Regions from separate parts of the Stenotrophomonas sp. 112478_Sma genome, predicted to be linked through region 1. Evidence: riboswitches for the same ligand, from Rfam matches in the RefSeq annotation. Region 1 holds a riboswitch; the other holds the start of a gene.
The links. Region 1 has a riboswitch for glycine ahead of gcvP (aminomethyl-transferring glycine dehydrogenase). Riboswitches for the same ligand answer to the same signal wherever they lie in the genome.
Positions count from the first base shown of each region.

Region 2: another riboswitch for glycine. It lies ahead of ACZK08_RS17505 (trimeric intracellular cation channel family protein); the one in region 1 lies ahead of gcvP (aminomethyl-transferring glycine dehydrogenase).

Region 1 covers NZ_CM151072.1:3,169,680-3,184,641, reverse strand. The annotation lists gene ACZK08_RS14615 (methyl-accepting chemotaxis protein) at 1-89, shown strand, start outside; gene ACZK08_RS14610 (hypothetical protein) at 145-936, opposite strand; gene ACZK08_RS14605 (hypothetical protein) at 1,045-1,836, shown strand; gene ACZK08_RS14600 (hypothetical protein) at 1,937-2,383, opposite strand; gene ACZK08_RS14595 (catalase) at 2,419-4,509, opposite strand; gene ACZK08_RS14590 (AraC family transcriptional regulator) at 4,623-5,333, shown strand; gene ACZK08_RS14585 (amino acid permease) at 5,416-6,786, shown strand; gene ACZK08_RS14580 (VOC family protein) at 6,887-7,297, shown strand; gene gcvP (aminomethyl-transferring glycine dehydrogenase) at 7,381-10,248, opposite strand; glycine riboswitch at 10,311-10,413, opposite strand; gene ACZK08_RS14570 (multidrug effflux MFS transporter) at 10,715-11,941, shown strand; gene ACZK08_RS14565 (hypothetical protein) at 12,033-12,425, shown strand; gene ACZK08_RS14560 (M2 family metallopeptidase) at 12,544-14,511, opposite strand.
Region 2 covers NZ_CM151072.1:3,837,782-3,852,743, reverse strand. The annotation lists gene ACZK08_RS17550 (endonuclease) at 1-1,180, opposite strand, end outside; gene ACZK08_RS17545 (co-chaperone GroES) at 1,493-1,780, shown strand; gene groL (chaperonin GroEL) at 1,862-3,511, shown strand; gene ACZK08_RS17535 (serine hydrolase domain-containing protein) at 3,611-4,771, opposite strand; gene ACZK08_RS17530 (MarR family winged helix-turn-helix transcriptional regulator) at 4,938-5,438, shown strand; gene ACZK08_RS17525 (DNA alkylation repair protein) at 5,435-6,169, shown strand; gene ACZK08_RS17520 (hypothetical protein) at 6,229-6,585, opposite strand; gene ACZK08_RS17515 (hypothetical protein) at 7,096-7,356, shown strand; gene ACZK08_RS17510 (3-deoxy-7-phosphoheptulonate synthase) at 7,614-8,687, shown strand; gene ACZK08_RS17505 (trimeric intracellular cation channel family protein) at 8,885-9,502, opposite strand; glycine riboswitch at 9,585-9,690, opposite strand; glycine riboswitch at 9,704-9,793, opposite strand; gene ACZK08_RS17500 (GIY-YIG nuclease family protein) at 9,833-10,108, shown strand; gene ACZK08_RS17495 (NAD(P)/FAD-dependent oxidoreductase) at 10,208-11,488, opposite strand; gene ACZK08_RS17490 (NYN domain-containing protein) at 11,608-12,402, shown strand; gene ACZK08_RS17485 (glutathione S-transferase family protein) at 12,509-13,129, shown strand; gene ACZK08_RS17480 (primosomal protein N') at 13,189-14,962, opposite strand, start outside.

The sequences.
Region 1 (14,962 bases):
AGCAGGCCAATGCGCTGACCGCGTCGGTCGCGGTGTTCCATATCGAGCAGAGCGGTGCAGTCCGCACGGTGGCAGCACGCGCGGCCTGACCGTCGGCAGCCGCCTGCAGGCCCGGGCCGCCACGTGTTCGCGCGTGGTGGCCGGTCAGTCCTGCATGCGGCGGATGCGGCCGTCCTCGATCTTCCAGATCACGTCCTTACCCGTGGAGACGTACAGCGGCGAGCGGGCCCACAGGCTCCAGAACACATGGATCTCGGTCGGTGTCGGGTCCTGCAGATGGGTGATGAACATCGCCGCACCGGGTGGCGCACGCTTCAGCTGGATGCAGCTGTGGGTGAAGGCGCGGCGGGAGACGATCCGACCGTGGGCGATGTCGAGACGATGCGTGCCGCCCAGCGGAACTACGGCAGGATCGGTGGTGGCGGGCAGCAGGTAGACCGTCCACGCATCGGCGGCCGTACCGGGCGCCGGAAGAACCACGCTGTTGTAGGTCTGCGCGCAGGCGTCGAAGGCGCTGTTCAACGCCAGCGCCCGTGCGGCGGCAGCGCCGGCCTGGTAGGTCGTTGGCGCCGCTGGAACATCCAGAGTCTCGGTTGCGCCGGTCATCCTTCCCTGCGCGTCGGTGGCGGCCCGATACAGGACCATTGCGCCGTCGCCGATCATGCTGACTTCGTAGTGGCTGCCGCGCTGTTCGGTTATCCAGCCCCTTACCCGGGTGTCACCGCGCATGCCCTGTTCGAGCAGGGCGTCGGTTGCGCGCTCGGCCGCCAGGTCGTGCTCGAACATCTGCCGGCCACGCGCTTCAGCCTGTGCGACGGCCTGCGCGGTACCCACATCGTCCGCTGGCGCGGCGGGAGCCCGCGCATTGCCGGAAACGGCCGGTGACGCGGCGCAGAGCCACGCCAGCAGCCCCAACATGCCAGTCCATCGTTTCATGGCCCTTTCCTCCGCTCTGCGCCCTGCGGCACCGTGGAGTATGCCGCAGGCCGGTGGTCTACCGCGCGCCACCTTTTTCGGCGATGCTCGCTGAAAAGGGGAGCGGGCATGGACAACAGGGAACCGGAAGGGACCTATGGCGATGTGCCGCGGGTGCAGGGCATCGAGGTGGCTGCGGCGCCACCGGAGCCGGAAGCAGCGACCGACTGGTCGATGCTGCCGCTGACCCGTGGTGATGATGACTCGGCGGTGATGCAGGCGCTGTCCCGCATGCGCCGTGAGCCGGCGTTGCTGTTCACCACTGCCTATCTGCTGGTGTCGCTGCTGGGGCTGTGGTGCAGCTTCTGGTTCTACCGGGGATTCGAGCTGTCGATTCTGGATTACCTGCAGCCCAGCGATTTCCTGGTGGCCGGCATCCGTGACCCGGCCTATGCACTGCTGCTGGCTGCGGGCGTGCTGCTGGTGCTGCTGGTGAGCTGGCCGGACACGCTACGGATGCGCAATGCGGCCAAGCTCGAGCAACTGCGCGCACGCAACTGGGCATGGCGGGCGGTGCTCATGCGCTCGGTACTGACCAGCTGGGAGGGCGTAGGTCTGCGGCCGCTGACGGCGATGACCCTGGCCGTGGCCGCTTTCATGGCCATCGGCGCGGCCAACTACGTGCAGGTGCGGGGGCAGCAGATCCGCAACGAGGGACGTGGGGAAGTGATCCGCCTGCAGTTGAACGGCGACGCGGCGCCCTTGCCTGGCACCGCGCGCCTGCTGGGCTCCAGCAGCGCATTCCTGTTCGTCTGGTGGCCGCAGCAGCGACGGGCCGAAGCGATTCCGATAGCTGCGGTGCGCAAGCTGCAGGCGGTGGCCGTGGCGGCACCCGCGCCCAAGGGCCGGGCCGGCGATTGACTGAGCCGTGGCGCCGCCGGGTGCTCATGCTGCCCGGCGTGCGCCACGTCACCGTGCAGGGCCGCAGGCATCGTGTGCCCGCTGCGCTGCCGGGTGCATCTCAACCGCCTGCGCGGGTCCGCGCGGCCTTCTTCGCGGCGGTCGAGCGTGCCGCCTTCTTTGCCGCCCGGGTTGCCGCTGCCTTCTTCGCGGCCGCACTGCGCGTGCTGGCGGTGGACTTCTTCGCGGGCGCTTTCTTCGCGGCAGTCTTCTTTGCGGCCTTCTTCGCCGGTGCTTTTCCCGCAGTGCTCTTCGTTGCGGCCTTCTTTGCCGGTGCTTTCTTCGCCGCCTTCTTCACAGTCTTCTTCGCCGCCTTCTTCGCAGTCTTCTTGGCGCCCTTGCGGGCACTGCCACTGCGCTTGCCTCCGCCATCCTGCTTGTTCACGGTGGCCCACGCGATGCGCTCGGCGGTGCTCTCACTGGCACCACGCTCGCGCTCGCTTTCCTCGATGTGTTCGGCCTGGCGCTTTTGCTTGTCGGTATAGGCGGATTTGTCTCCACGGGGCATGACACGTCTCCTTGCAGGCGATGGGGGTGAGGCGGTCAGGCCAGTTGCCGCAGCTTCGGTTCGCGGGCCCACTGGCGGGTGGCGGCGACGGCGAGGAAAGCGCCGGCATCGCCCGCGTCGACGATGCCTGCATCCTTGCCCACGCGCGCCGCCTTGAGCAGCACCCGGCCTCCTTCATCGCTGCCGATGGCCTTCAGGTGTGCCCACGCGGTGCTGGCAAATTCCAGCCCCGCGCTGTCGCTGGACAGCCGCTTGCCGGCCTCCTCGCTGAGCACGATCGCGACCGCATCGAACACCGCCGATGGAGTCCCCGCCAGTTGCCCGTCGGCCGCTTGCAGCTTGCCGTTGCTCAGGGTGGCGCCGCCCACCTTGGGAGCCACCAGCTTCACCGCGGCACCGGCCTTCTCTGCGGCCTTGCGCAGGCTGCTGATGACACCGGCATCGGAGCCTTCATCAAACAGGATGCCGATGCAGCGCCCTTGCAGGGTGGGTTTGTTGCGGCCAATCACGCGGACTTCCGGTGCGGGGGGCATGTCCTGTGCAGGCGTAGCAGTGGGCGCCGGGTCGGGCAGGGCGGGCAGCGCCAGTCCTTCCGCCACCCGCTGCGCGAGGGTTTCGTCGATGTTGCGCAGGTGGCTGACGGTACGCACCCGCACTTTCAGCGTTTCCACCTTGGACAGCTCGAACACCAGCGCCGAGGCCAGATGGGCCTGCTCGGGTGCTTCCAGGCTGCGGAAGAACATCCGTGCCTGGCTGTAATGGTCGGCGAAGCTCTCGGCACGCGTGCGCCCCTTGCGGCCGTCATCCGCGCTGGCATGGCTGCGGAATCCGGCCGGTGTCTCGCGCGGGCTGTCGTCCTCCAGCGAACTGGGGTCGTAGGCCACGCGGCCCTTGGGCACCTGCATCTGCATATGCCCATCGCGCTGGTGGTTGGCAAACGGGCACTTTGGCGCATTCACCGGGATCTGGTGGAAGTTGGGTCCGCCCAGGCGGATCAGCTGGGTATCCAGGTAGGAGAACAGCCGGCCCTGCAGCAGCGGGTCGTTGCTGAAGTCGATGCCGGGCGGCACGTTGGCCGGGCAGAAGGCCACCTGCTCGGTTTCGGCGAAGAAGTTGTCCGGCCAGCGATCCAGCACCATGCGCCCGATCACCTTCAGCGGCACCAGCGATTCGGGAATGATCTTGGTCGGGTCCAGGTGATCGAACGGAAATGCGTCGGCCTCCTCTTCCGTGAACAGCTGCACGGCCAGTTCCCATTCGGGGAAGTCGCCACGCTCGATCGCCTCGAACAGGTCGCGCCGATGGAAATCGTTGTCCGCGGCCTGCAGCTTCAACGCCTCGTCCCACACCGTGGACTGGATGCCCAGCTTCGGCCGCCAGTGGAATTTGACGAAGGTGGAGTCGCCGGCCTCGTTCAACAGGCGGAAGCTGTGCACGCCGAAGCCTTCGATCATGCGCAGCGAGCGTGGAATGGCGCGGTCGCTCATCGCCCACATGATCATGTGCATCGATTCGGGCATCAACGAAATGAAGTCCCAGAACGTGTCGTGCGCGCTCGCTGCCTGCGGGAACGCGCGGTCCGGTTCCATCTTCACCGCATGCACCAGGTCGGGAAACTTCATTGCGTCCTGGATGAAGAACACCGGGATGTTGTTGCCCACCAGGTCCCAGTTGCCTTCAGGTGTGTAGAACTTCACCGCGAAACCCCGCACGTCGCGGGGGGTGTCGACCGACCCGGCACCGCCGGCCACGGTGGAAAAGCGGGTGAACACCGGAGTCTTCTTTCCGACTTCGCCAAGGATGCGCGCACGGGTGTACTTGGCCAGCGAGTGAGTGAGTTCGAAATAGCCGTGGGCGGCGCTGCCGCGGGCATGCACGATGCGCTCCGGGATGCGCTCATGGTCGAAGTGGGTGATCTTCTCGCGGAGGATGAAGTCCTCCAGCAGGGTGGGGCCTCGTGGGCCCTGGCGCAGCGAGTTCTGGTTGTCGGCGACGGGGATGCCCTGGGCCGTGGTCATCGGGGGGTGCGTGCCGCCGGCGTGCAGGTGCAGTTCGTCGCCGTCGCCACGGCGATGGTCGGGGGAGGGGGCGGGTGCGCGCTTGCCGGAGGGCTTGCTGGCGGCCATGGGTTCAGGTCCTGTAGCGGGGAAGTCAACCTCTACCCTCGCGCGCCAGACGTTAAGCCCCGGTCCCGCGCAGGTGATCGCGCGGACAAGGGCGCCTCGGCTATGCTTGGCGCATGCGAGTCGAGCCCGCCGACATCGAAGCCCTGTTCGACGCCATCCCGGACGTGCTGTTCTTCATAAAGGACCGCCAGGGCCGTTACACCCACGTCAACCAGACCATGCTGCGGCGGCTGGGCCTGCGCGCGCGCAAGGACGTGATCGGGCGTACCGCGGCCGAGATCTACCCGACCGGCCTCAGTGCGGACTATGTCGACCAGGACGCACGCGTGCTGTCCGGCGAGGTGATCGAGAACCTGATGGAGCTGCACCTGTTCGCCAACCGCGAGCCGGGCTGGTGCCTGACCTGCAAGCGGCCGCTGGTGGTCGACGGCAGCATCGAGGGCCTGATCGGCATCTCGCGCGACCTGGGCCAGAAAGACAGCCTGGGAACCCAGTACGAGCAGCTGCGGCTGGCCCTGGCCCATCTCAACGCGCATTACGCCGAGAACGTGCGCATGCAGACATTGCTGGACATCACCGGGTTCTCGCTGTCCAAGCTGGAGCGCAGCTTCCGCAAGGTGTTCCAGATGACCCCGCAGCAGGTGCTGACGCGGCTGCGGATCCAGATGGCCATGCATCTGCTGCATGGCGACGACAGCATCGCCTGCATCGGCCAGGCCTGCGGGTTCAGTGACCAGAGCGCGTTCACCCGCAAGTTCAAGGCCGAAACCGGTTTCTCGCCGCGCGCCTACCGCGCCCGCATCGGCGAGCCGGCGCTGGCCTGAGCGGCCTGCTGCACTGTGCCTATCCCCACAGGCGCGGGACAGGGTAAGGTGACGCCCCTGTAGCCGCCGCCCACTCCTGCCGATGCCCGCCAGCCCCGTTACGCCTGCCTCGCCCTCCCGCCTGGGCCATTCGCTCAAGCCACGCCAGCTGATCATGATGGGGTTGGGCAGCGCCATCGGCGCGGGCCTGTTCCTGGGGTCCGGTGTGGGCGTACAGGCGGCCGGCCCGGCGGTGCTGGTGTCGTACCTGGTGGCCGGCGCACTGGTGATCATCGTGATGAACGCACTGGGCGAAATGGCGGCGGCCAAGCCGACCAGCGGCGCGTTCTCGGTCTATGCCGCCGACGCCATGGGCGCCACGGCAGGGGCGACTGTCGGCTGGCTCTGGTGGGTACAGCTGGTGATCGTGATCGCCGCCGAGGCCGTGGGAGCGGCGGGCCTGCTGGCCACGGTCTGGCCGGCCATTCCGGTGCCGATGGCCGCCCTGGCGTTCATGCTGTTCTTCACCGCGATCAACCTGCTGGGGGTCAGGAATTTCGGTGAGTTCGAGTTCTGGTTCGCCATTCTCAAGGTGGTGGCGATCCTGGCGTTCATCGCCATCGGTTTCGCGCTGCTGATGGGCTGGCTACCGCAGGTGACCTCTCCGGGACTGAGCAACTTCACCGCACACGGCGGTTTTGCACCGCAGGGCCTGGCCGGTATCGGCGCAGCCCTGCTGGTGGTGGTGTTCGCCTTCGGCGGCACCGAGATCGTGGCCGTTGCCGCGGCCGAGACCGAGGATCCCGAGCGCAGCATCGCCCGCGCCATCCGCACCGTGGCCTGGCGCATCCTGGTGTTCTACATCGGCTCGCTGAGCGTGATCATCGCCGTGGTGCCGTGGACCAGCGAAGCGCTGAAGTCGCCGTTCGCCGCGGTGCTGGATGCGGCCCGCATTCCGGGGGCGGGCACGGCCATCACGCTGATCGCAGTGATCGCCCTGCTGTCGGCCCTCAACGCCAACCTCTACGGCGCGTCGCGGATGATGTATTCGCTGGCGCAGCGCCGCGAGGCACCGGCCGTGCTGGGCTGGACCGACCCGCGGCAGGTGCCGGTGATCGCCGTTCTGGCCAGCGTGCTGTTCGGGTTTGCCGCGACGGTGATGGAACTGCTGTTCCCGGACAAGGTGCTGCCGGTGCTGCTGAACATCGTCGGCTCGACCTGCCTGCTGGTGTGGACGCTGTCGCTGCTTTCTCAACTGGTGCTGCGCCGCCGTGCGGACCGCCTCGGCTCGCGCCTGCCGTTCCGCATGGCCGGTTTCCCGTGGCTGACCTGCTGCGCCCTGGCGATCCTGGCACTGATCTTCGGCCTGCTGCTGAGCGAGGCGCATACGCGCCTGCAGTTCCTGTCGATGGTGGCCCTGACCGCCACGATCGCGGCCGGCAGTGCCATCGCGCGCCGCATGCGCGAGGCCTGATCCGTACAGCCGAGCGTGGGCTCGGCTCTACAGCGGGCATACATCCCGCGTGCCATCCTGTTCGCGGGGCCGTCATCGGCCCGCTGAACTGGAGCACCCCATGCTGCGCAGTCGTCCGTTCCTGATGTTCACCGGCCAGGCCGAGGCGGCCCTGGCCCTGTACGCCGAGGCGTTCGCCGATTTCCGGCTGCTTGCCCTGCAACGCCATCCCGACGGCGCAGGGGCGGGAGTGCCCGGCCAGGTGCGGCAGGCGACCTTCATGCTCGGCGGCACCAACTATCTGTGCTTCGACAGCCTGGATGTGCACGACTTCACCTTCAGTCCGTCGATCTCGCTGTTCGTCGAGTGCGGTGGCGCCGAACAGTTCGAGCGCGCGGCGCGCGTGCTGGGCGAGGGCGGGCACTGGCTGATGCCGGTGGGCGACTACGATTTCAGCAACCGCTACGGCTGGGTGCAGGACCGGTTCGGTGTGTCCTGGCAGTTGAGCCTGGGGCAGATGCCGGATCCGTGATCGGTTCAGCCGCTGCGCTCGCCGGGCATGGCCCGGCGCTACCGTAAACGAAAACGGCCCGCTTGCGCGGGCCGTTCCGTCAATCACGCTTCGACTTCATCGTCCTTGTAGGCGTCGACCGGGATGCAGGCGCACATCACGTTCTTGTCGCCGTAGACGTTGTCGACGCGGGCCACCGGCGGCCAGTACTTCTGCAGCTTCAGGCTGGGCAGCGGGAAGGCGGCCAGCTCGCGCGGGTAGGCGTGGGTCCACTCGCTGGCCGTCACCGCGGTGGCGGTGTGCGGCGCGTTCTTCAGCGGATTGTCCTCGCGGTCCAGGCGGCCATCCTCGATCGCACGGATTTCCTCGCGGATCTGGATCATGGCGTCGATGAAGCGGTCCAGCTCATGCAGCGACTCGCTTTCGGTGGGCTCGACCATCAGCGTGCCGGCCACCGGGAAGCTCAGCGTCGGCGCGTGGAAGCCGAAGTCGATCAGGCGCTTGGCCACGTCCTCGGCGCCGATGCCGCTGCTCTTCTCCAGCGGGCGCACATCGAGGATGCACTCATGCGCCACCAGGCCATTGCGGCCGGTGTACAGCGTCCTGAAGTGCGGCGCCAGGCGCTTGGCGATGTAGTTGGCATTGAGCTGCGCGACCTGGGTCGCCTTGCGCAGGCCCTCGCGGCCCATCATCGCGATGTACATCCAGCTGATCGGCAGGATCGAGGCGCTGCCGAAGCTGGCGGCGCTGACCATGCCGACCGGGCCGTTGTCACCCAGCTTGCCCGGCAGGAACGGGGCCAGGTGCGCCTTGACCGCGCACGGGCCGACGCCCGGGCCGCCGCCGCCGTGCGGGATGCAGAAGGTCTTGTGCAGGTTCAGGTGGGAAACGTCCGAACCCCACTTGCCCGGCTTGGCCACGCCGACCAGGGCGTTCATGTTGGCACCGTCGGTGTACACCTGGCCGCCGTGCTTGTGGATGATCTCGCAGATCTCGACCACCTCCTCCTCGAACACGCCGTGCGTGGACGGGTAGGTCATCATGATCGCGGCCAGGCGGTCGCTGTACTTCTCGGCGTTGAGGCGGATGTCCTCGACATCGACGTTGCCGTTGGCATCGGTCTTGGTGACCACCACCTTCATGCCGCACATCTGTGCCGAGGCCGGGTTGGTACCGTGGGCCGAATCCGGAATCAGGCAGATGTCGCGATGCTCCTCACCACGCGAGCGGTGGTAGGCGCGGATCGCCAGCAGGCCGGCGTACTCGCCCTGTGCACCCGAGTTCGGCTGCAGGCTGACCGCATCGTAGCCGGTGCATTCGACCAGCATCGCTTCCAGCGACTCGATCAGTTCCTTGTAGCCCAGCGCCTGGTCGGCCGGCACCAGCGGATGGATCTGCGAGAACTCCGGCCAGGTCACCGGGATCATCTCGGCGGTGGCGTTGAGCTTCATGGTGCACGAGCCCAGCGGGATCATCGTGCGGTCCATCGCCAGGTCCTTGTCGGCCAGTGAACGCAGGTAGCGCAGCAGTTCGTGCTCGCTGTGGTGCGTGTTGAACACCGGATGGGTCAGGAACGCGGACTGGCGCAGCAGCCCGGCCGGCAGCGCGTCGGCGGTGCTGGCATCCAGCGCATCCACATCGGCTTGGGCACCGAAGACGGCGGCCAGCGCAACCACATCGGCGCGGGTGGCGGTCTCGTCCAGGCTGATGCCGACCGAGTCGCTGTCGATCGCGCGCAGGTTGTAGCCGGCGGCGCGCGCCTTGGCGTGGATCTCATCGGCGTGCACGCCGGTGACGTGCAGGGTGTCGAAGAAGTCGCCAGCAACCTGCACGCCGGCCTTGCGCAGTGCGGCGGCCAGGATCGCGGCCAGGCGGTGGGTGCGGCGGGCGATGCGGGTCAGGCCTTCCGGACCGTGGTAGACGGCGTACATCGAGGCCATCACCGCCAGCAGGACCTGTGCGGTACAGATGTTGGAGGTGGCCTTCTCGCGGCGGATATGCTGCTCGCGGGTCTGCAGGGTCAGGCGGTAGGCCGGGTTGCCCTGCGCATCGATCGAGACGCCGATCAGGCGGCCGGGCATCGAGCGCTTGTAGGCGTCACGGCAGGCCATGAACGCCGCGTGCGGGCCACCAAAGCCGAACGGCACGCCGAAACGCTGGCTGTTGCCGACCACGATGTCCGCGCCCCATTCGCCCGGTGCGGCGAGCAGGGTCAGCGCCAGCAGATCGGTGGCCACGGCGACCAGGCCGCCGCGTGCATGCACGGCCTCGACCAGTGCCCGGTAGTCGGCCACCTGGCCGAACGTATCCGGGTACTGCAGCAGCACGCCGAAGCTGTCCGCTTCCAGCGCTTCGGCCGGGGTGCCGACGCGCAGCACGATGCCCATGGGCTCGGCGCGGGTGCGCAGCAGCTCCAGGGTCTGCGGGTGCACGGCATCGTGCACGAAGAAGGTGTCCGACTTCGACTTGGCCGAACGCTTGGCCAGGGTCATCGCTTCGGCCGCTGCGGTGGCTTCGTCCAGCAGCGAGGCGTTGGCGATCTCCATGCCGGTCAGGTCGGCGCACAGGGTCTGGAAGTTGATCAGCGCTTCCATGCGGCCCTGCGAGATCTCTGCCTGGTACGGGGTGTAGGCGGTGTACCAGGCCGGGTTTTCCAGGATGTTGCGCAGGATCACGTTCGGCGTGTGGGTGCCGTAATACCCCTGGCCGATGAAGCTGCGCAGCACGGTGTTCTTGTCGGCGATCGCGCGGATCTTCGCCAGCGCCTCCACTTCGGTGATCGACTCCGGCAGCGCCAGCGCTGCCGGCGACTTGATCTTGGCCGGCACGATGGCATCGGTCATCGCATCCAGCGACGCGTGGCCGACGACGTCGAGCATCTGCGCGATCTCGGCGTCGTTGGGGCCGATATGACGCTCGACGAACGCACTGTGGTGCTCGAGCTCACGCAGGGAAGGGGTGTTCTGGGACATGGCGAAGGATCCGTCAGGAAAGGGCACACGCACGGGCACAGGCCGCCGGATGGCGGGCTGCGGGGCGCCCCTCTGTCCTTTTGCCTGAGAGTTTGGAAGCGCGGCTGGCCGCAGCTTCGTGCCCCTTCGGCGCCGGATCGAACCGGTCTCTCCAGAGTTGTGTTGCGGGTGGTATCGGGCCTGAGCGATTACGGGCGTTGCGCCTTCGGCAGCGGTGTTCCGCTTCTCCCACCGTGTTGCCCGCCGATTATAGCCGGTTATGGCCTGCTGCCGGGGCCGCCCGGGCAGGGTCGGCGCCTGAATGGCCGATGGCCCGGGGCGTGCGTTTTGTGCGGTGCTGCATGGCATCGGGCGCATTCCCCGCCTATGATGGGCGGATACCCGAATTCATCTGGCGCCGTCCCTGCTGCAGCGGGACCGGCGCCCGCCGTGCGTGCCGCGCATGGCCTTGCCGGACACCGTTCACATGACCGCCGCTGTTGCTCCGTCCACCCGTCGCATGGCCCTGCTGCTCGCGGGCCTGGCCATGTTCGGCCCGTTCTCCATCGACACCATTTTCCCGGCCTTCCCGCAGCTGGCCCAGCGCTTGGCGGTGGATGAGGTGGCCGTCCAGCAGACCATCAGCGTCTACCTGCTGTTCTATGGCCTGATGAGCCTGGCGCACGGGCCGCTGTCGGATGCCTGGGGCCGCAAGCGGGTGATTCTCGGCGGCCTGGTGGTATTTGCCGGGGCCTCGGTCGGCTGCGCGCTGTCCACCGATCTGCCGACCCTGCTGGCGTTCCGCGCGCTGCAGGGCCTGTCGGCGGGCGTGGGCATGATCGTCGGCCGCGCGGTGATCCGTGACCTGTACCACGGCCATGACGCCCAGCGGTTGATGAGCCAGGTCTCGATGCTGTTCGGCATCGCGCCGGCCATCGCCCCGATCATCGGTGGCTGGATTCTGCTCAGCGGTGCCGGCTGGCCGCTGATCTTCTGGTTCCTCGTGGTGTTCTCGCTGCTGCTGCTGGTGGCCACCGCGCGCTTCCTGCCGGAAACGCATCCGCCGGAGGCGCGGGTACCGCTGTCGCCGCGCGCACTGCTGCGTGACTATGTGCGCATCGGCTTCAACCCGCGTTTCCTGCGCCTGGCACTGGCCGGCAGCATCGGCTTCGGCGGCATTTTCCTGTACATCGCGTCCGCGCCGGTGTTCGTGATGCAGCACCTGCATCTGGGCGAAGGCGACTTCGCCTGGCTGTTCATTCCCACCATCGGTGGCATGACGGCCGGCGCGTTCCTGTCCGGGCGCATGGCCGGGCACACCACGCCGACCCGGCAGGTGACCATCGGCTTCTCCCTGTGCGCGCTGTCGACACTGCTCAACGTCGGCTACGTGGTGCTGGCGCCGCAGTTCGCGCTGCCGTGGGCGGTACTGCCCATTTTCCTGGGCGGCATGGGCATGGCGCTGATCTTCCCGATCCTGGCGCTGGCCGTGCTCGACATGTATCCGCACCAGCGCGGCCTGGCCTCGTCGCTGCAGGCCTTCGCGCAGCTGATGGTCAGCACCGTGGTGGCCGGCGTCGTGTCGCCCCTGCTCAGTGCCAGCCCGCTGCATCTGGCGCTGGGCCAGGCCGGCTTCTTCGCCGCCGGGTTTGTGTTCTGGTACTGGGAACACCGCCGTGAGCGCGCAGTGCAGGCCGTGGTCACGGACCTCTGACCGGCCGCAGGGGCGGTGGCGGGCGACCCGTGAAGCGGCGCCACGGCCGGGGTGCGCTATCCTTGCGCCCCCCCGTAGCGATGCCGCCCCCATGTCCACCACCTCCAAGACCCGTCGCGACCAGCGCCGCCGCCAGGAAGAGAAGGCTGCCAACAAGGCCGCTGCCCAGACTTCGCCGGTGGAGCCGCATGCCGAACTGCGCGATGCGCAGCGCACGCTGCTGGCAGGTGTCGTGCGCCGCGATGGCGAGTGGGTGCTGGGCATGGATGGCCGTATCGCCGGGCATAGCGAGAGCGCCGCGCAGGTGCTGGCGTTGATCATGCAGGCCGGTGAACTGCACGAGCGCAACGGTACGCCGGTGCGTCTGATGTATTCCGACGCGCTGCGTGATGCCGCGCAGGCCGAGGCCAGGGAGAAGGGCCAGACCTTCGAGGAATACAAGGCCGAGCTGGCCGCCGCGATGGCGGCGAAGAAGAACAGCTGACCCGTGTGGGTAGCGCCGGGCCATGCCCGGCGAGCGCAGCGGTGCGATCAAGGACGCCGGGCATGGCCCGGCGCTACCGGAACGAAAGGGGCGGATCCTCGCGGATCCGCCCCTTTTCTCATTTCGCCACCGGGGCCGCAGCGCTGGCCTGCCAGCCGCACATCTGGCCTTCGTTCTGCTGCTTGAGCCACTCATTGACCGGGCTGAAGTACTCGATCATCGGGCCGGCATCCAGCTTGTCGGTGCCGGTCAGCTCCTTCAGCGTGGCCTGCCACGGCTGGCTGGCGCCCTTGCTGAGCATCGCCCAGTACTTCTGGCCGGCTTCCTTGTTGCCGTAGAACGTGCACTCGTGCAGCGGGCCCTTGTAACCCGATGCATCGCACAGGCCCTTGTAGAACTGGAACTGCAGGATGCGGGCGAGGAAGTAGCGGGTGTACGGCGTATTGCCCGGCACGTGGTACTTCGCGCCCGGATCGAAGAACTCCTCGCTGCGGGTGCTGGCCGGGGCAACGCCCTGGTATTTGGCCTTCAGGTCCCACCATGCCTTGTTGTAGTTGTCGGCGGTGATCGACCCATCGAACACGCCCCAGCGCCAGCGGTCGATCATCAGGCCGAAGGGCAGGAATGAAACGCCCGACAGTGCCATGCGCATCTGCGCGTTGATCACGGCCTCGCGGCTTTCCTGCGGTGCGTCAACCAGGCCGATCGAGTTCAGGTACTTGGGCGTCATCGCCAGCACGATCGTGTCGCCGATTGCTTCGTGGAAGCCATCGTTGGCGCCGCCCTGGAACAGGGGCGGCAACGGGTTGTAGGCCAGGTCGTAGTAGATGTGGCCCAGCTCGTGATAGATGGTGGTGAAGTTCTCTTCGTTCGGCTTGATGCACATCTTGGTGCGCACATCGCCTTCCATGTTCATGTCCCAGGCGCTGGCGTGGCAGACCACGTCACGGTCGTCAGGCTTGATGAACTGGGTCTTGTCCCAGTACGACTGCGGCAGCGAGGGCATGCCCAGCGACACGTAGAAATCCTGTGCGCGCTCGGTCATCTGTTTCGCGGTACGCAGTTCGGCCTCGCGCTGGGCCCTGTACTGGCCCGCGACGCTGGCATCCCTGCCAGCCTTGGCCAGCGCAGCACTCAGGTTGGTCTGGTACTGCTTTTCCAGTGCGGCGGTGATGTCCAGGCTTCCGGCACCGGGATAGGGCTCCAGCTGGTCCCACAGGTTGGACCAGTCCTGCTGCCACATGTTGCCCAGCAGGTGCGCGGCGATCAGGCCATTACCCACCTCGGCCTTGTCCTTGCCGTAGGTCTTGTCCAGCTTGCCGCGCGCGTAGCAGTGCAGCTGCTCGTACATCGGCTTGACCTGCTCCCACAGGCGGTCGGTTTCCGGCCCGATCTGCTCCGGCGGCATGTCATAGCCGCTGCGCCACATCTGCCCGGCATCGGTGAAGCCCATGCCCTTGGCACCTTCGTTCACCAGGCTGACGAACTTCTGGTAGTCGCCACGCATGTTCCGCGTGGTGCTGTGCCAGCCCTGCCAGGCATCAAGCTGCGCGTCGTAGTCGCGGCTGCGTGCCAGCACCTGTTCCAGTTCCCCCAGCTGGCGGCAGGAGGCCGGGTCGTTGGCATCGGTGCAGTACTTGCCAGCACCGTAGCTGCCCTCCATGCGGGTGGCGATCTGGGTCAGCTCGGCCAGCTTGGCCGGGTCGCGCGGTGCCGGCATCGAGGACATCAGCTTCAGCAGGTGGATGGCACGCTTGCTGTCTGCGCTCATCGGCTGGCCCTCGAACTTCGCGGCCTGCTCGATCCAGCTGTTGAGCTGGGTCAGTGAACGCTCGTTGGCCTTGGCCGCGATGCGCTCCGAATCGCTGTTGATGTAGGTGGAAGACAGCCACTGCGCCGAGGTCATCTCCGGATAGGCAGCCTTGTATTCGGCATTGATGCGGGCAACGAACTGGTCGGCGGTCTCGCCGGCCGGTGCGCTGCTGCCGGCGGTCTCGGCGCCGGGGGACGCTTCCTTCTTGCAGGCAGCCAGGGCCAGCGTGGCGGCGGCGACAGCAGCGGCCAGCAGGAGATGACGGTGTTTCACGGGCGGTCCTTGGGTGGTGAACGACGGCCGAAGGCTAGTGGGCGCGCGTGCCCACCGCAAGTGTGGAAGGTTGGTGGGGTTCGGCAGGGCTTGCAGCCCTGCACCCGCAGAAGCCAAGGCACGTCAACGGCAGAAGCAACAGCAACAGCGGGCTATCCGTGGGATGGCGGGGCGGTGTGGGCTTGCAGGACACGCCGTAAACCCATCCATGGGGGCTCGATGGCGCCATCCATGGCGCCAACGGTCCTGCAAGCCCACACCGCCCCACCTCTGACAGATCGCGGCGGCCGTTGGTGGGTGTCGACCTTGGTCGACACATCTGTCAGGTATCGACAATCAAATTGGGGTCGGATCCGTTTTCCTCCGGAAAACGGATCCGACCCCATCGGCATGTCCAACAGATTGCGGAAAACTGTCGAAGGCGGGCTGGGTCCGGTTGCGGGGGCGTGAG
Region 2 (14,962 bases), 670 kb from region 1:
CGCGGTTGTAGGTCAGGCCGCTGCCCGTGCCAGCGCGATCGCTGACCTTGGCGTAGCTGCGGTTGCGATAGGCATCGAGGATGCGGTTGGGATTGTTCGGATCCTCGTCGGCGATCTCCAGGATGGTCCAGGTGCTGGTGCCCGACCCGCTGTACGGATAGGCGGTGTGGCCCTTGATGGTCGCGTGCAGCGAGCAGCGCAGCTGGCTCGGGCTGGAGGTGTTGACCCTGGAGTAGTAGCCCGCCGGTACGCCGGGATTGCCCGGATCGGGGTTGCCCGTGGCGCTGGCCACGGTGAAGGCGATGCGGCTGTCGGCAGCCGGATGCGCGCCCTGCAGGTCGGTGATGCGCGCGGCGCGGATGTCGAAGCGGCAGGCCTCACCGGCCACCAGCGCGGTGTTGGTGGACACCTTCACGCTCCTGCCGCTGGCCGGGTGGGTCAGCGGTACGCTGCCGGAGGCGCCGCAGCTCAGCGCGAAGGCGCCGCTGGCCAGGTTCACCGTCTCGCTGAACACCACTTCCAGATCGGCCGCGGCCGGGAACGTGCTGCTGCCCTGGGCGGGGGTGGTGGTGGACACCGATGGCGGCGTATTGGGACCGGGCGTACCCCCACCGCTGAAGGTCTGGCCGTTGTTGCAGCTGCCGAAGGTCTGCGTCGCCGATTCGGCCCAGGTGAAGTGGGCGTACTGGCTGCCGCTGCCCGTCAGCTGCAGTGAGGTGCCAGGGGCCGTGCTGTTGGTCTCGGCCACCGGAATGTTCTGGCTGGTCATGCCTGCGGCAGGACCGCCGGAGGCAGTGATCGTGCCCTCATAGCTGAGGAACTGGACCACCTTGCCGCTGGCGTCGACCAGCGCGATGCCGTCGTTGGGACCGTTCTGGATGCCGTTGGTCGGATAGCTGACCACGGCCAGGGTGGCGCTGCCGCACCCGGCCGCGCTGCCGGCAGGGACGGCCGTGTTGGCGTACACCGAAGCGGCCGACGGCGTGCTGCCGTTGTAGAGATACAGCCGATAGCCGGACAGATCCTCGCCGGCGGTGGCCACGACCTCGATCGCCTCGCCGACGTCACCGGCTGCGGTGCTGTCGTCGTAATGCAGTTCGTTGATGAAGACCTCGGCCTGGGCCGGCGCGGTGGCCAGGGCCAGCACGCAGGCGGTGGCGAGCGGGGACAGCAATCGCATCGACGACTCCTTGTGATTGGGAATGCGCGGCCGAGCCTAAGGCCGATCCAGTGACACTTTGTCGTAAATGAACGTCAGATATCTGACAGTGCGACGTTGGTCACCTAATTCGGGGCCGCCCCACCGCACTGCCGCAGCGTCCGGCGCGGAAACTTTTTTCGCTATGCCCCTTGAAAGCCTCCCGGGGGGCTCCATCTCTGCCGTGCTCCCGACCTTGTCGGGTTTCTTCACGTGCGGTTCTGGCACTCGCCTGGTGCGAGTGCTAACATCGCCGGACTTTTTTAGACCAATCAATCACTTAAGAGGTCTCCTATGAGCATCAAGCCGCTGCACGACCGCGTTGTGGTCAAGCCGATCGAAGCCGACGAAATCTCCGCCGGTGGCATCGTCATCCCCGACTCGGCCAAGGAAAAGTCCACCAAGGGTGAAGTCGTGGCCGTCGGTCCCGGCAAGCCGCTGGACAACGGCAGCGTGCGCGCGCCGTCGCTGAAGGTCGGTGACAAGGTCATCTACGGCCAGTACGCCGGCAGCTCGTACAAGAGCGAAGGCGTCGAGTACAAGGTCCTGCGCGAAGACGACGTGCTCGCCGTCATCGGCTGAGCCCCGCCGCGACCTGTTTCAACCTGATCCCCACATCCCAGCCGCCGGGCACGGCCCGGCGCGACCAATGAGGTAATTGCAATGGCTGCCAAGGATATCCGTTTCGGTGAAGACGCCCGTTCGCGCATGGTGCGCGGCGTCAACGTTCTCGCCAATGCCGTCAAGGCCACCCTCGGCCCGAAGGGCCGCAATGTCGTGCTCGAGAAGAGCTTCGGCGCCCCGACCATCACCAAGGACGGCGTCTCCGTCGCCAAGGAAATCGAACTGGCTGACAAGTTCGAGAACATGGGCGCGCAGATGGTGAAGGAAGTTGCTTCGCGCACCAACGACGACGCCGGCGACGGCACCACCACCGCCACCGTGCTGGCCCAGGCCCTGATCCGCGAAGGCGCCAAGGCCGTTGCTGCCGGCATGAACCCGATGGACCTCAAGCGCGGTATCGACAAGGCCGTCGTGGCTGCCGTCACCGAGCTGAAGAACATCTCCAAGCCGACCGCTGACGACAAGGCGATCGCCCAGGTCGGCACCATCTCGGCCAACTCGGACGAGTCGATCGGCCAGATCATCGCTGACGCGATGAAGGAAGTCGGCAAGGAAGGCGTGATCACCGTTGAAGAAGGCTCGGGCCTGGACAACGAGCTGGACGTGGTCAAGGGCATGCAGTTCGACCGCGGCTACCTGTCCCCGTACTTCATCAACAACCAGCAGTCGCAGACCGCTGACCTGGATGACCCGTTCATCCTGCTGCACGACAAGAAGATCTCCAACGTCCGTGACCTGCTGCCGGTGCTGGAAGGCGTCGCCAAGGCCGGCAAGCCGCTGCTGATCGTGGCCGAGGAAGTCGAAGGCGAAGCGCTGGCGACCCTGGTGGTCAACACCATCCGTGGCATCGTCAAGGTCGTGGCCGTGAAGGCCCCGGGCTTCGGCGATCGTCGCAAGGCGATGCTGGAAGACATGGCCGTGCTGACCGGCGGCACCGTGATCTCCGAAGAAGTGGGCCTGTCGCTGGAGAAGGCCACCATCAAGGACCTGGGCCGCGCCAAGAAGGTGCAGGTCTCCAAGGAGAACACCACCATCATCGACGGCGTGGGCGACAAGGCTGCGGTCGAATCGCGCGTTGCGCAGATCAAGACCCAGATCCAGGACACCTCCTCGGATTACGACCGCGAGAAGCTGCAGGAACGCGTGGCCAAGCTGGCCGGCGGCGTTGCCGTGATCAAGGTGGGTGCGTCCACCGAAATCGAAATGAAGGAAAAGAAGGATCGCGTCGACGACGCCCTGCACGCTACCCGTGCAGCCGTTGAAGAAGGCGTGGTTCCGGGCGGCGGCGTTGCACTGGTCCGTGCGGTCACCGCGCTGGCCGGCCTGAAGGGCGCCAACGAAGACCAGAACCACGGCATCCAGATCGCCCTGCGCGCGATGGAAGCCCCGCTGCGCGAGATCGTCGCCAACGCCGGCGAAGAGCCGTCCGTCATCGTCAACAAGGTCAAGGAAGGCAGCGGCAGCTTCGGCTACAACGCCGCCACCGGTGAGTTCGGCGACATGCTGCAGTTCGGCATCCTGGACCCGACCAAGGTGACCCGTTCGGCGCTGCAGAACGCGGCCTCGATCGCTGGCCTGATGATCACCACCGAAGCCATGGTTGCCGAAGCTCCGAAGAAGGACGAGCCGGCCCTGGGCGGCGCCGGTGGCATGGGCGGCATGGGTGGCATGGGCGGCATGGACTTCTAAGGTCCGCTGTTCCCGATGAAGTGAAAAACCCCGCCGCAAGGCGGGGTTTTTTTGTGGGCGTTCCGCCCCCTCTGCTGGACGTGGACCGTGGTCGACCTGTCAGCGCACGAATGCCTTCGTGGCGCCGTATTCCCATTCCCACGGCACCCCCGTCTCGCCCAGCACGAAGCGCACCAGTGCCGGAAAGGCCGCTTCGGCGCGCACATCGTTGCCCAGGATCACCACGCAGCGTTGGCCTTGTTCGACGCACACCAGCGTGTTGCCCACCGCATCGTCATGTCCGCCCTTGTAGAAGCCTGCGCCTTGTGGACCGGTGAATGTCACCACGCCCAGTCCCGCAGCCAGGTTTCTGCGCCGCTGCGCCGCCGGCAGTTCCGGCTGCAGCGTCGGGAACTGGCTGGCGGTGGTGATCGGCAGCTGCGGCCGCACCAGCTCCCGGCGCATCGATGCCGACAGCCCCTGGCCACTGACATAGCCGGCCGCGAAATTGCCCATGTCGGTGATGGTCGTGTCCATCGAACCGGCGGCACGCACGCGGCTGCGTTCATCGTGCGGCTCCGCCGTGCCTTCGGCGGTCCAGCCGTCGGCCAGATTCGTGGCGAAATCCTCGCGCCACATCATGCTGGTGCGGGGCATGCCGAAGCGGTCGAATACGCGCTGCTGCATGAGCGTACCCACGTCCTGGCCCAGCCCGCGCTCCAGCACGAACTGCAGCAGGATCAGGCCTTCGCCGGAATAGCCATAGCGGCTGCCCGGATCGAAGTGGAATTTCAGTTTTCCGTCCGGCTCCAGGAATGCAAAGTTGGCAAAGCCGCTGGCATGGTTGAGCAGCAGGCGCGGGGTCAGCCGGCGCCAACGTTCGTCGCCGGCCAGCACGGTGTAATCGGCGTACTTCTTCGGCTCGGCCGGATAGTCCGGTAGCGGTCTGTCCAGCGCGCTGGCGATGCTGGCATCCAGATCGATCACCTTGTCCTGTGCAAGCTGCGCGATCAGGTGGCCGAAGGCCATCTTGGTCAGCGATGCCGCATACATCACCGTGTCGGTCTGTAGCGGTTCGCCGGCAGCGTTGCGCTCGCCATAGGCGGCAACGTGCACGACCTTGCCACCGTCGACGACGGCCACTGCCATCCCGCGGGCGTGAGCCACCTGCATCAGGCGCTTGGCTTCGGCATCGATCCGGGCCGGGGAGGGCACGGGAGGGGGAGCGGCCATTACGGCGGCGGGGAACAGCGTCAGCAACAGCAGGACGGCACGGCGCATGCGTGGAACTCCTGGCGGGACGTGGCGCGATGCTACCGCAGCTTCGGCTGCTTGCAGCCCCCTGCGCGAGGAGTGCGCCCGGCCGGGCCCGGCGGCAGGCCCCGTAGGTGTTGCGTTCCATCCCGTCATGAATATGATTAGGCGCCTAAACATATTGGAAATTAATGTGCTTGAGGCAAAACATGGCGCCCTTCTGGACGAGGCCCGGCGACGTGGCCACGCCAATGTCGCCCTGCTGCATCTGTGCTTCCAGCTGCTGTCGCTGTCCTCGGCGATCGATCGCGACTGCGCCAGCCGGCTGGCACCGCACGGGCTCAGTGAAGGCCGCTTCATCGTGCTGTTCCTGCTGCACGGTGCCGGCGGCACACTGTCGCCGCATGCGCTGGCCGAACGTGCAGGCGTGACCCGCGCCACCATCAGCGGCCTGCTCGATGGCCTGCAGCGCGAAGGGTTGCTGCAGCGGCGCAGCGATGCGGACGATGGCCGTCGCCTCCAGATCGTGCTGACCGTGCAGGGCAAGCGCTTGGCCGAAGACCTCTTCAATCAGCACACGCAGTGGATCGCGGGCCTGTTCAACGGCCTGGACACTGCCGAGCAGGTGCAGCTCTCACAGCTGCTGGCCAAGGTGTGGCAGCACACCGGCGGCGGACGGAAGGACCCGCAGTGAGCGCAGCGATCAGCCCGGCGCGAAAGCATCAACTGGATACCGGGACAGCCGCCAGCACGCATCTGGCGGAATGTCTGGCCGTGGATTTCGCGGTGTTGCTGCAGACCGTTGCGGTGCTGCCGGAGACTGCCATTCAATGCATGCGCGATGCCGCCAGCAAAGGCATTACCCAGCGCATGGTTCTGGCGGCAACGCTGTTGCGTGAGGCCAGGCAGGGTGATCCTGCACAATGGCAGTCGCATGCATCCGACACCGTGCGCGGCTGGGCCTGCTACCTGATCGGTGGCGATGCCACCGCCTCCCTGCCGGTGAAGCTGGAGAAGATGCGCCCGTTGGCAGATGATCCGCATTTCGGCGTGCGCGAATGGGCGTGGCTGGCGCTGCGCACCGACATCGTTGCCGGGCCACTGCTGGCGCTTGAATACCTGCAGCCGTGGACGCAGGAACCGTCCGCCCATCTGCGCCGGTTTGCCTGTGAAGCACTGCGTCCCCGTGGCGTCTGGGCGGCGCACATCGCTCTTTTCAAGCAGCATCCCGAACACGCGCATTCGCTGCTGGAGGCACTGGCTGATGATCCCGAACGCTATGTGCAGGATTCCGTCGGCAACTGGCTCAACGATGCCGGGAAGACCCAGCCGCAGTGGCTGCGTGACCTGTGCACACGCTGGCAACGCGAGCGCGACAGCCCTGCCAACGCCTACATCCGCAGGCGCGCACTGCGTTCACTGTGATCCGGCGGGTGCCGGCCCATGACCGGGCCATCGGGCCCGGTCACATTGCGCGGACGCGGCTAGTGGGGCTGCAGGCGTTCGGCCGCATGCGTGGCCAGCCCCAGGGATGCCAGCATCAACCCTTCCATCACCCGGTCGCTCACGTGATGTTCGGGCGCGGCATTCTGGCGGCAGCGTTCGGCGGCCAGCAGCACCTCCTGCACGATGCGCAGGCCGGCCAGTGCGCCATCGGCATCGGCCAGCATCATGCGTCGGCCGTTCGCTGGATGGCGCTCGGGCCAGGGTTGGCCATCGGCGGCCGCACCGCTGCCGATGCGTTGCAGGTGGGCGACCAGACCGTTGGGATCGAACGGCGCCTGATCGGCATTGGCCGGATCGGGGTGGGCACCGGGGAAGGGAACGTGTGGTGTGTTCATGGCGTGTGCTCCGTACAGGACAGACGACACCGCCACCGGAAGAGGTGGCGGACGGTACGTGGCGGCAAAGACCGGGTCACTGATCCGGCGGGCGCAAGCGCCCCCCCGCACCGCCCGCCATGGAACGCGGACGGATTGCCAGCCGGCGCCGCCCAAGGCGACGCCGGCTGACAAACGCGAACTTCAGTGACACACGGGCTTTGCCGACCCGGCCACCCTTTTCCGGTGGCAAACCATCTTGAGCACATGTCCGCGTGGGATGCCAAGGCAGTACGCGACACGTCATGGAGACGGAGGAAGTATCGCATATGCCGTTGCCCGTATAACCGCGCATTGAGCGCCTGCAGGCCGCCTCCAGGCCGGGGCGTGGAAAGTGTGGAAAGGCGTTCTCAACCTGCGGGCACAATCGGTCCAGTCACGACATGAGCGATCCGCGTGACGGCACATGCGCTGGTGCGCCAGACGCGGTAAACAGTGCATTGCCCACGTCTACCCACAGGGAAGTCGATCATGCAGAGCACGCTCCAGGTCACGCTGTTCGGCCCTCCCGGCGACACCCCGGCGTTGCAGTTGCCGGATGTGGACGGGCCCTCGGTGGCGATACCGGAATCGACCCTGCGGCGGCTGGTCTCCGATCTCTACACGGCGCGGTCCCTGCTCAACCCCGAGCAGTTGGAGGAGGCGAGGCGGGAGCTGGATCAGGTGCTGGAGCGCTGGGCCGATATCCACGAGGGCCTGCTGCTGGACGTGGAAGTGCATGGCAGCCGCTAGATCGTCGTGCTGCTGAACCGCTTCCCCAGTTGCGGATGAAACATTTTGTGCTGCGCAGAAGCTGTGCTATCAATACACCCCATGAACGCAGCCGCTACCCGCTTTTACTGGTATTACTTTCCGAAGCCACTGGCGGAGGAAGGACTGCGCTCACCCTGAAGAAAGCTTCAGACGCATTCCCGAAAGCCGCCAGCGAACCTGGCGGCTTTTTTCATGCCGCCTCGCTGGGGACCCCCAACGTACCGGAGACCTCCCCCATGCCCCCCCATACCGACGACCTGCGCATCCGCACCATCGAACCGCTCACACCGCCTGCCCAGCTGCTGGCGATGCTGCCGTGTGACGATGAAGCCTCCGACACCGTCAGTGCTTCGCGCGCGGCCCTGCACCAGATCCTGCATGGCCGCGACGATCGCCTGGCGGTCGTGGTCGGCCCGTGTTCGATCCACGATCCGAATGCGGCCATCGAGTACGCACAGCGCTTGAAGCCTCTGCGCGACGCGCTGGCCGGCGAGCTCGAGATCGTCATGCGCGTGTACTTCGAGAAGCCGCGCACCACGGTGGGCTGGAAGGGCCTGATCAATGACCCGGACCTGGACGGCAGCTTCCGGATCGACAAGGGCCTGCGCATTGCCCGCGGCCTGCTGCGCGACATCAACAAGCTGGGCCTGCCGGCCGGCGTTGAATTCCTTGACGTGATCTCGCCGCAGTACATCGCCGACCTGGTGGCATGGGGCGCGATCGGCGCACGCACCACCGAAAGCCAGGTGCACCGCGAACTGGCCTCCGGCCTGTCGTGCCCGGTGGGCTTCAAGAACGGCACCGATGGCAACGTCAAAATCGCGGCCGATGCGGTCGGCGCGGCCTCCAACCCGCATCACTTCCTGTCGGTGACCAAGCAGGGCGGCACCGCCATCGTTTCGACCACCGGCAACCCGGATTGCCATGTGATCCTGCGCGGCGGCAAGCAGCCGAACTACGACGCGGCCAGCGTGGCCGACGCCTGCCAGGCACTGGCCAAGGCCCGGCTGCCGACGCGGCTGATGATCGATGCCAGCCATGCCAACAGCCTGAAAAACCCGGAAAACCAGCCGAAGGTGATCGAAGACATCGCCGTTCAGCTGGAGGACGGCGAACAGCGCATCGTGGGCGTGATGATCGAGAGCCATCTGGTGGGAGGCCGGCAGGAACTGGTGGAAGGCCAGCCGCTGGTCTACGGACAGAGCATCACCGATGGCTGCATCGACTGGGACACCACCGTGACGGTGCTGGAGCGACTGGCTGCGGCCGTGCGCGCCCGTCGCGAAGTGACGGTGTCAGAAGCCGCCTGAGGGCGGCATGTGTGTGGATGGCGGCCTGCGCCTGCGGGGGTGCGGCCGCGATCAGGGCCGGTCGGAGTTGGAGACCGGCCCGTCCGCACCGGCGATGCGCCTGGCGCTGCGCATGAGCGACAGCGCCAGGTCCATCGCCGGGGTGGTGCAGGGCACGAAGGGGAGCGCCGGGCCACGCCCGGCGAACACGCCATCGTTCAATGCACTTCGTCGTGATACACGAACTTCGGCATTTCCCAGCGGTAGTGGATCGCCAGCAGGCGCAGCGCGAAGCCGCCCGCCAGGCAGCACAGGATGGCCGTGGCATCGGACACGTTCCAGTGCAGCAGCAGCAGATAGGCGGCGCCGGTCAGCAGCGCGATGATCGCGTACAGCTCCTTCTGGAAGATCAGGGGCACTTCGTTGCACAGAATGTCGCGCAGCACGCCGCCGAACGCACCGGTCAGCATGCCGGCGATCAGCACGATCGGCGTGGCATGACCGGCCTCGCGTGCGATCGAGCAACCGATCAGGGTGAAGGCGATCAGGCCCAGGCCGTCGAGCACCAGGAAGGTGCGGCGGAAGTGGTGCATCCAGCGTGCGACCCAGGTGGCGATCAGCGCCGCGCACACGGTGAAGCCGAGGTACTCGGGATGTTTGACCCAGCCCAGCGGATAGTGGCCAAGCAGGATGTCGCGCAGTGAACCACCGCCGAGCGCGGTAACGCAGGCGATCATGACCACGCCGAACAGATCCATGCGGCGGCGTCCCGCGGACAGTGCGCCGGTCATGGCTTCGGCGGAAATGGCAATCAGGTAGATGATGGACAGCAACATGGAACAGGCTCCGGACGCGGTGGGGCCGGCCATGCGCGGACGCCGCCATTGCCTGCGCAATGACGGGATGACGATGACCGGTGCCGCTCCCGCTGTCCTTTTGCCTGAGAGTTCAGCGGCGTAGGCCGCGTGCCCCTTCGGCGGATCGTGCCGGGCATGCCCGGTGACCTCTCTCCAGCTCGGCGAGTCGAATGCATGGTTGGTGGGATTCCAGCCCACCGGCCTGAGCGATCATGGGAGCCTGCGCCTTCGGCGGGCGCCAGCGCGGCGCCTCTCTCCTGCATTCGCGGGCAGTATATCCGCTGCGGTGCAGCACGGCATAATCCGGGCATGGCCCCGTCCCACCGCCCGTGGTTCCTGTACCTGCTCGAATGCCGCGATGGCAGCTACTACGCTGGCATCAGCACCGACGTGGACGCGCGTTTCGCCGCCCATCGCGCCGGTACGGGGGCGCGCTACACCCGGGCCCGCCCGCCGCTGCGCATCCTGGCCGTGCGCGAGTACCCGGACCGCTCCGCCGCCTCGCGCGCCGAATGGCAGCTCAAACAGCTGCCGCGCGAGCGCAAGCTGGCGTGGTTGCAGGCATTGGATTCCGCATCTTTGTAGCGCCGTGCCCAGGCACGGCGCATCGCAGGCAGTCGCGCCGCGACGTGGGGTCAGACCCCTTTCCGCAGGAAGGGGATCCGACCCCGTTGCAGACCTGCGCTACCGTTTCGGCCGGCGGTCATCCTGGTCGTCGCCGAAGATGATGCGTGCGCTGCGCTGGTAGCTCCAGTACGCCACCGCCCAGTTCAGCAGCACCACGATGCGGTTGCGGAAGCCGATCAGGAAGAACACGTGCGCGGCCAGCCAGAACCACCAGGCCAGCACGCCCGACAGCTGCAGGCGCCCCAGGTGCACGATGGCGGCCATGCGGCCGATGGTGGCCAGGTTGCCGTAGTCCGCGTACTTGAAGGGCCCGGGCTCCGGCCTGCCGTGCAGGCGTGCACGGATGACCTCGGCCACGTACTTGCCCATCTGCTTGGCCGCGGGCGCTACGCCGGGCACGGGCTTGCCATTGGCCTGGTTCACCGCGGCCAGATCGCCGGCCACGAACAGTTCCGGATGCCCGGGCAGGGTCAGGTCCGGCTGCACCTGCACGCGCCCGGCACGGTCCAGTGGCACGTCCAGCGTGCGCGCCAGCGGCGAGGCGGCCACGCCGGCCGCCCACACCACGGTGCGCGCCGGCACGAACTGGTCACCCAGCGTGAAGCCCTGGCTGTCGATGTTGCTCACCGGCGTTCCGGTCAGCACTTCCACACCCAGCTTTTCCAGCTGCCGGCGCGCCTTCAGCGAGAGCACTTCCGGGAACGAGGACAGCACGCGTGGACCGGCTTCCACCAGGCGTACCTTGGCGCTGGCCGGATCGATGTGGCGGAATTCATTGCGCAGCGTATGGCGTGCAATCTCGGCCAGGGTGCCCGCCAGTTCGACGCCGGTCGGGCCGCCGCCGACGACGGCAAAGCTGAGCCACGCCGCCTTCCTGGCCGGGTCCGGTTCGGCTTCGGCGCGCTCGAACGCCAGCAGCAGCTTGCGGCGCAGGGCAATGGCATCGTCGAGGGTCTTCAGGCCGGGCGCATCATCGGCCCACTGGTCGTTGCCGAAGTAGGCGTGAGTGGCGCCGGTAGCCAGCAGCAGGCTGTCGTAGTCCAGCGTGCTGCCGTCGGCCAGCCGCACCTGGCGGACCTGCCTGTCGATGGCCACGACCTCACCGAGCCGCACTTCCACGTTGCGCTGGTGGCCGAGGATGTGGCGCAGCGGTGCGGCGATGTCCGGCGCTGACAGGCCTGCAGTGGCGACCTGGTACAGCAGCGGCTGGAACAGGTGATGGTTGCGGCGGTCGACCAGGGTGATGCGGATGCGTTCGCGTGCCAGCGCACGGGTGGCCCAGAGGCCGGCAAAACCGCCGCCGACAACGACCAGGTGGGGAACGCGCTCACGACTCATCGACTCACTCCAGGGGGCATGGGGAACCGTCCGGCATCTTCGCACGGCGGCGGCCTGTCACGTCAGCGTGCGCGCGGATCGGCGATACTCGGATTCAGGCAACCGCCAGCGAGAGGCCCATGAGCGAACCGGAAAAGCGCATCGCCCTGTTGATCGACGCCGACAACGCGCCCGCATCGAAGATCGACGAAGTGCTGGCGGAGGTGGCCCGCTACGGCGTGGCCAATGTCCGCCGTGCCTACGGCAACTGGAAGAGCCCACGGCTGAAAGGCTGGGAGGCGGTGCTGCACGAGTACGCGATCCGGCCCATCCAGCAGTTCGCCTACAGCAAGGGCAAGAACGCCTCGGACATGGCCATGGTGATCGATGCGATGGACCTGCTGTACGCGCGCAACCTCGACGGCTTCGCCATCGTCTCCAGCGATGCTGATTTCACTCCAATGGTGATGCGTCTGTTGACCGACGGGGTGAAGGTGTATGGCTTCGGCGAAAAGAAGACGCCGGAACCCTTCGTCAATGCCTGTTCCAAATTCACCTATCTGGAAGCACTGGGCCAGGCCCATGCCAGCGTGCCGGAAGTGGAACAGGGCACGGCAGAGCCGGGTGCCATCGAGCCGGCCACCGGTGAAACGGGCAGCGGCGAGGAAGTGCGCCCGCGCAAGAGCGGCGCGGAAATGCGCAGCGATACACGTCTGGTGAAGATGCTGCGCCGCGCCGTGTCCGCAGCGGAAGGCGAGGACGGCTGGTCGCACCTGGGGCCGGTGGGCAGCCAGATCGCCAACCAGGCCTCGTTCGATTCGCGCAACTATGGCTATGGAAAGCTGAGTGATCTGCTGGCGGCGATCGGTCTGTTCGAACTGAAGAAGGATGGCAAGTCGTCCTACGTGCGCGCGCTGCCGAAGAAGAACCGGTAGCGCCGGGCCATGCCCGGCCGACGCCCCCGCGCATCATTCCGCACGCCCACATGTACACCGATCAGGCGTATCGTTGCCGCTCGCATTGCCCGCAAGGAATACCCGCATGTTGAAGATCTGGGGCCGTCGCAATTCCAGCAACGTCCGCAAGGTGCTGTGGTGTGCCGAAGAGATCGGCCTGCCCTACGAGTCCATCGAAGTGGGCGGCAGCCACGGTGGCACACAGACGCCGGAATACCTGGCGATGAACCCCAACAGCCTGGTGCCGGTGATCGAGGACCAGGGCCTGCCGCTGTGGGAGTCCAACGCCATCGTGCGCTACCTGAGCGCGCGCTACGCGCTGGGGACTCTGTACGCCGAGGATCCGATGGAACGTGCCCAGGCCGAGAAATGGATGGACTGGAGCACTTCGCGGATGGCGCCGCTGTACAGCGATCTGATCTGGGGCATCATGCGCACCGCGCCGGCAGACCGCGACGAATCGCGGATCAATGCTGCCATCGTCCGCGCCGCCGATTACCTGGCGATGGCCGACGCGACGCTGGCCACGCAGCCGTGGCTGTCGGGCGCGACATTCGCGATGGGCGACATCCCGTTGGGTTCACTGGTGTACGCCTGGTATGAACTGCCGATCCAGCGTCCGGACCTGCCCCACCTGGCCGAGTGGTACGCCCGGCTGCGTGAGCGACCCGCTTACCAGCGCGGCGTGATGTCACCGCTGACGTAAGCGGGAATCGTGCGCGGTAACGATGGCGCCGGGCCATGCCCGGCGGATTCTGCATGCATTCAATACAGATCCGTCGGATCCACATCCAGCGACCAGCGCACCTTGCGGGCTTCCGGCAAGGCATACAGCTGCGGTACCAGCTGCGCCAGCACGCCGTGCAGAGGCGGGCGCTGTGCCGATGACAGCAGCAGCTGCGTGCGCTGGTAGCCGGCCCGGCGCGGCATCGGTGCCGGCATCGGTCCGTACGCTTCCACCAGCGCCTGTTCGCCCAGCAGTCGCCGTGCAGCCAGCAGGAACGCGTTGGCGTGCTCCACCTGCTGCGCTTCGGCACGCATCAGTGCCAGATGCGCGAATGGCGGGAAGCCGGCGGCCTGCCGCTGGTTCAGTTCGGCCTGCGCGAACGGGTGGTAGCCGCCGTTGACCAGCGTCTCCAGCAGGGGATGACCCGGATGGTGGGTCTGCAGCCACACCTCGCCCGGATCGCGGGCGCGCCCGGCGCGGCCGGCGACCTGGATCAACTGCTGCGCGAGTTTCTCGCTGGCGCGGAAATCGGCCGAGAACAGGCCCTCGTCGATGCCGACCACCACCACCAGCGTGAGTCTGGGCAGATCGTGGCCCTTGGCCAGGATCTGCGTGCCGACCAGGATGCCGGCCTGGTCCCCCAGCTTGGCCAGCTGCTGTTCCAGCGCATCGCGGCGGGCGGTGGTGCCGCGGTCGATGCGCACCACCGGGTACTCGGCGAAGGCGGCGGTGAGGTGCTCCTCCAGCCGCTCGGTGCCGATTCCCTGTGGCTGCAGGGCCAGGCTGCCGCAGGCGGGGCAGGCCAGTGGCGCCGGTTGCCGCGCACCGCAGTGATGGCACTGCAGGCGACGGCCGCCGCCATGCACGGTCATCGGCGCATCACAGCGCTGGCACGGCGCCGTCCAGCCGCAGTCATGGCACAGCAGTACCGGTGCGTAACCACGCCGGTTCTTGAACACCAGCACCTGCTGGCCGCGCTGCAGGTGCTCGCCGATGCCGGCCAGCACTTCGGCCGAGAGACCGTCCTGCAGGGGACGCTTGCGCACATCCAGGATGCGCACGCGTGGCGGCCGCGCGTCGCCGGCGCGCTGCTTCAGGCGCAGGTGCAGGTAACGACCGGCATAGGCGTTGTGCAGGGTTTCCAGCGACGGTGTCGCGCTGCCCAGCAGCACCGGAACCCCCAGCGCCTTGGCACGCACCAGGGCGAAATCGCGCGCGTGGTAGCGGATGCCGTCCTGCTGCTTGTAGCTGCCGTCATGTTCCTCGTCCACGATCAGCAGGCCGGCCTGCGGCAGCGGCGTGAACACCGCCGAGCGGGTGCCGACGATCACCCGCGCTTCGCCGCGCGAGGCGGCTGCCCAGACGCGCGCGCGCTCGTTGTCGTTCAATCCCGAATGCAGCGCATGCACGGCGATGCCCAGGCGGCCGCGGAAACGCGCCAGGGTCTGCGGCGTCAGTCCGATTTCGGGCACCAGCACCAGCGCCTGCCGGCCTTGGGCCAGGCAGTGGATGATCGCCTGCAGGTAGACCTCGGTCTTGCCGCTGCCGGTCACCCCATCGAGCAGGAAGGGCTGGAACCCCTCCGCGGCGTTGATCGGGGCAACGGCTTCGGCCTGGTCCGGATTGAGGGTCGGGCCGGGCAGCGGTTGCGCGTGCTGTGGCGCCACGCTCAGTGCAACGCGCTCGGCCAGTGCGCGCTTGCCGAGACTGCGCGCCGCGCTGCGCCAGTCCTCCATGCGCGCCCCCAGCACGTCCTCGTCCACGACGGCGTCGGCCAGCAGTTCCGCCAACTGCCGCGGGCGGCTGCCTGCG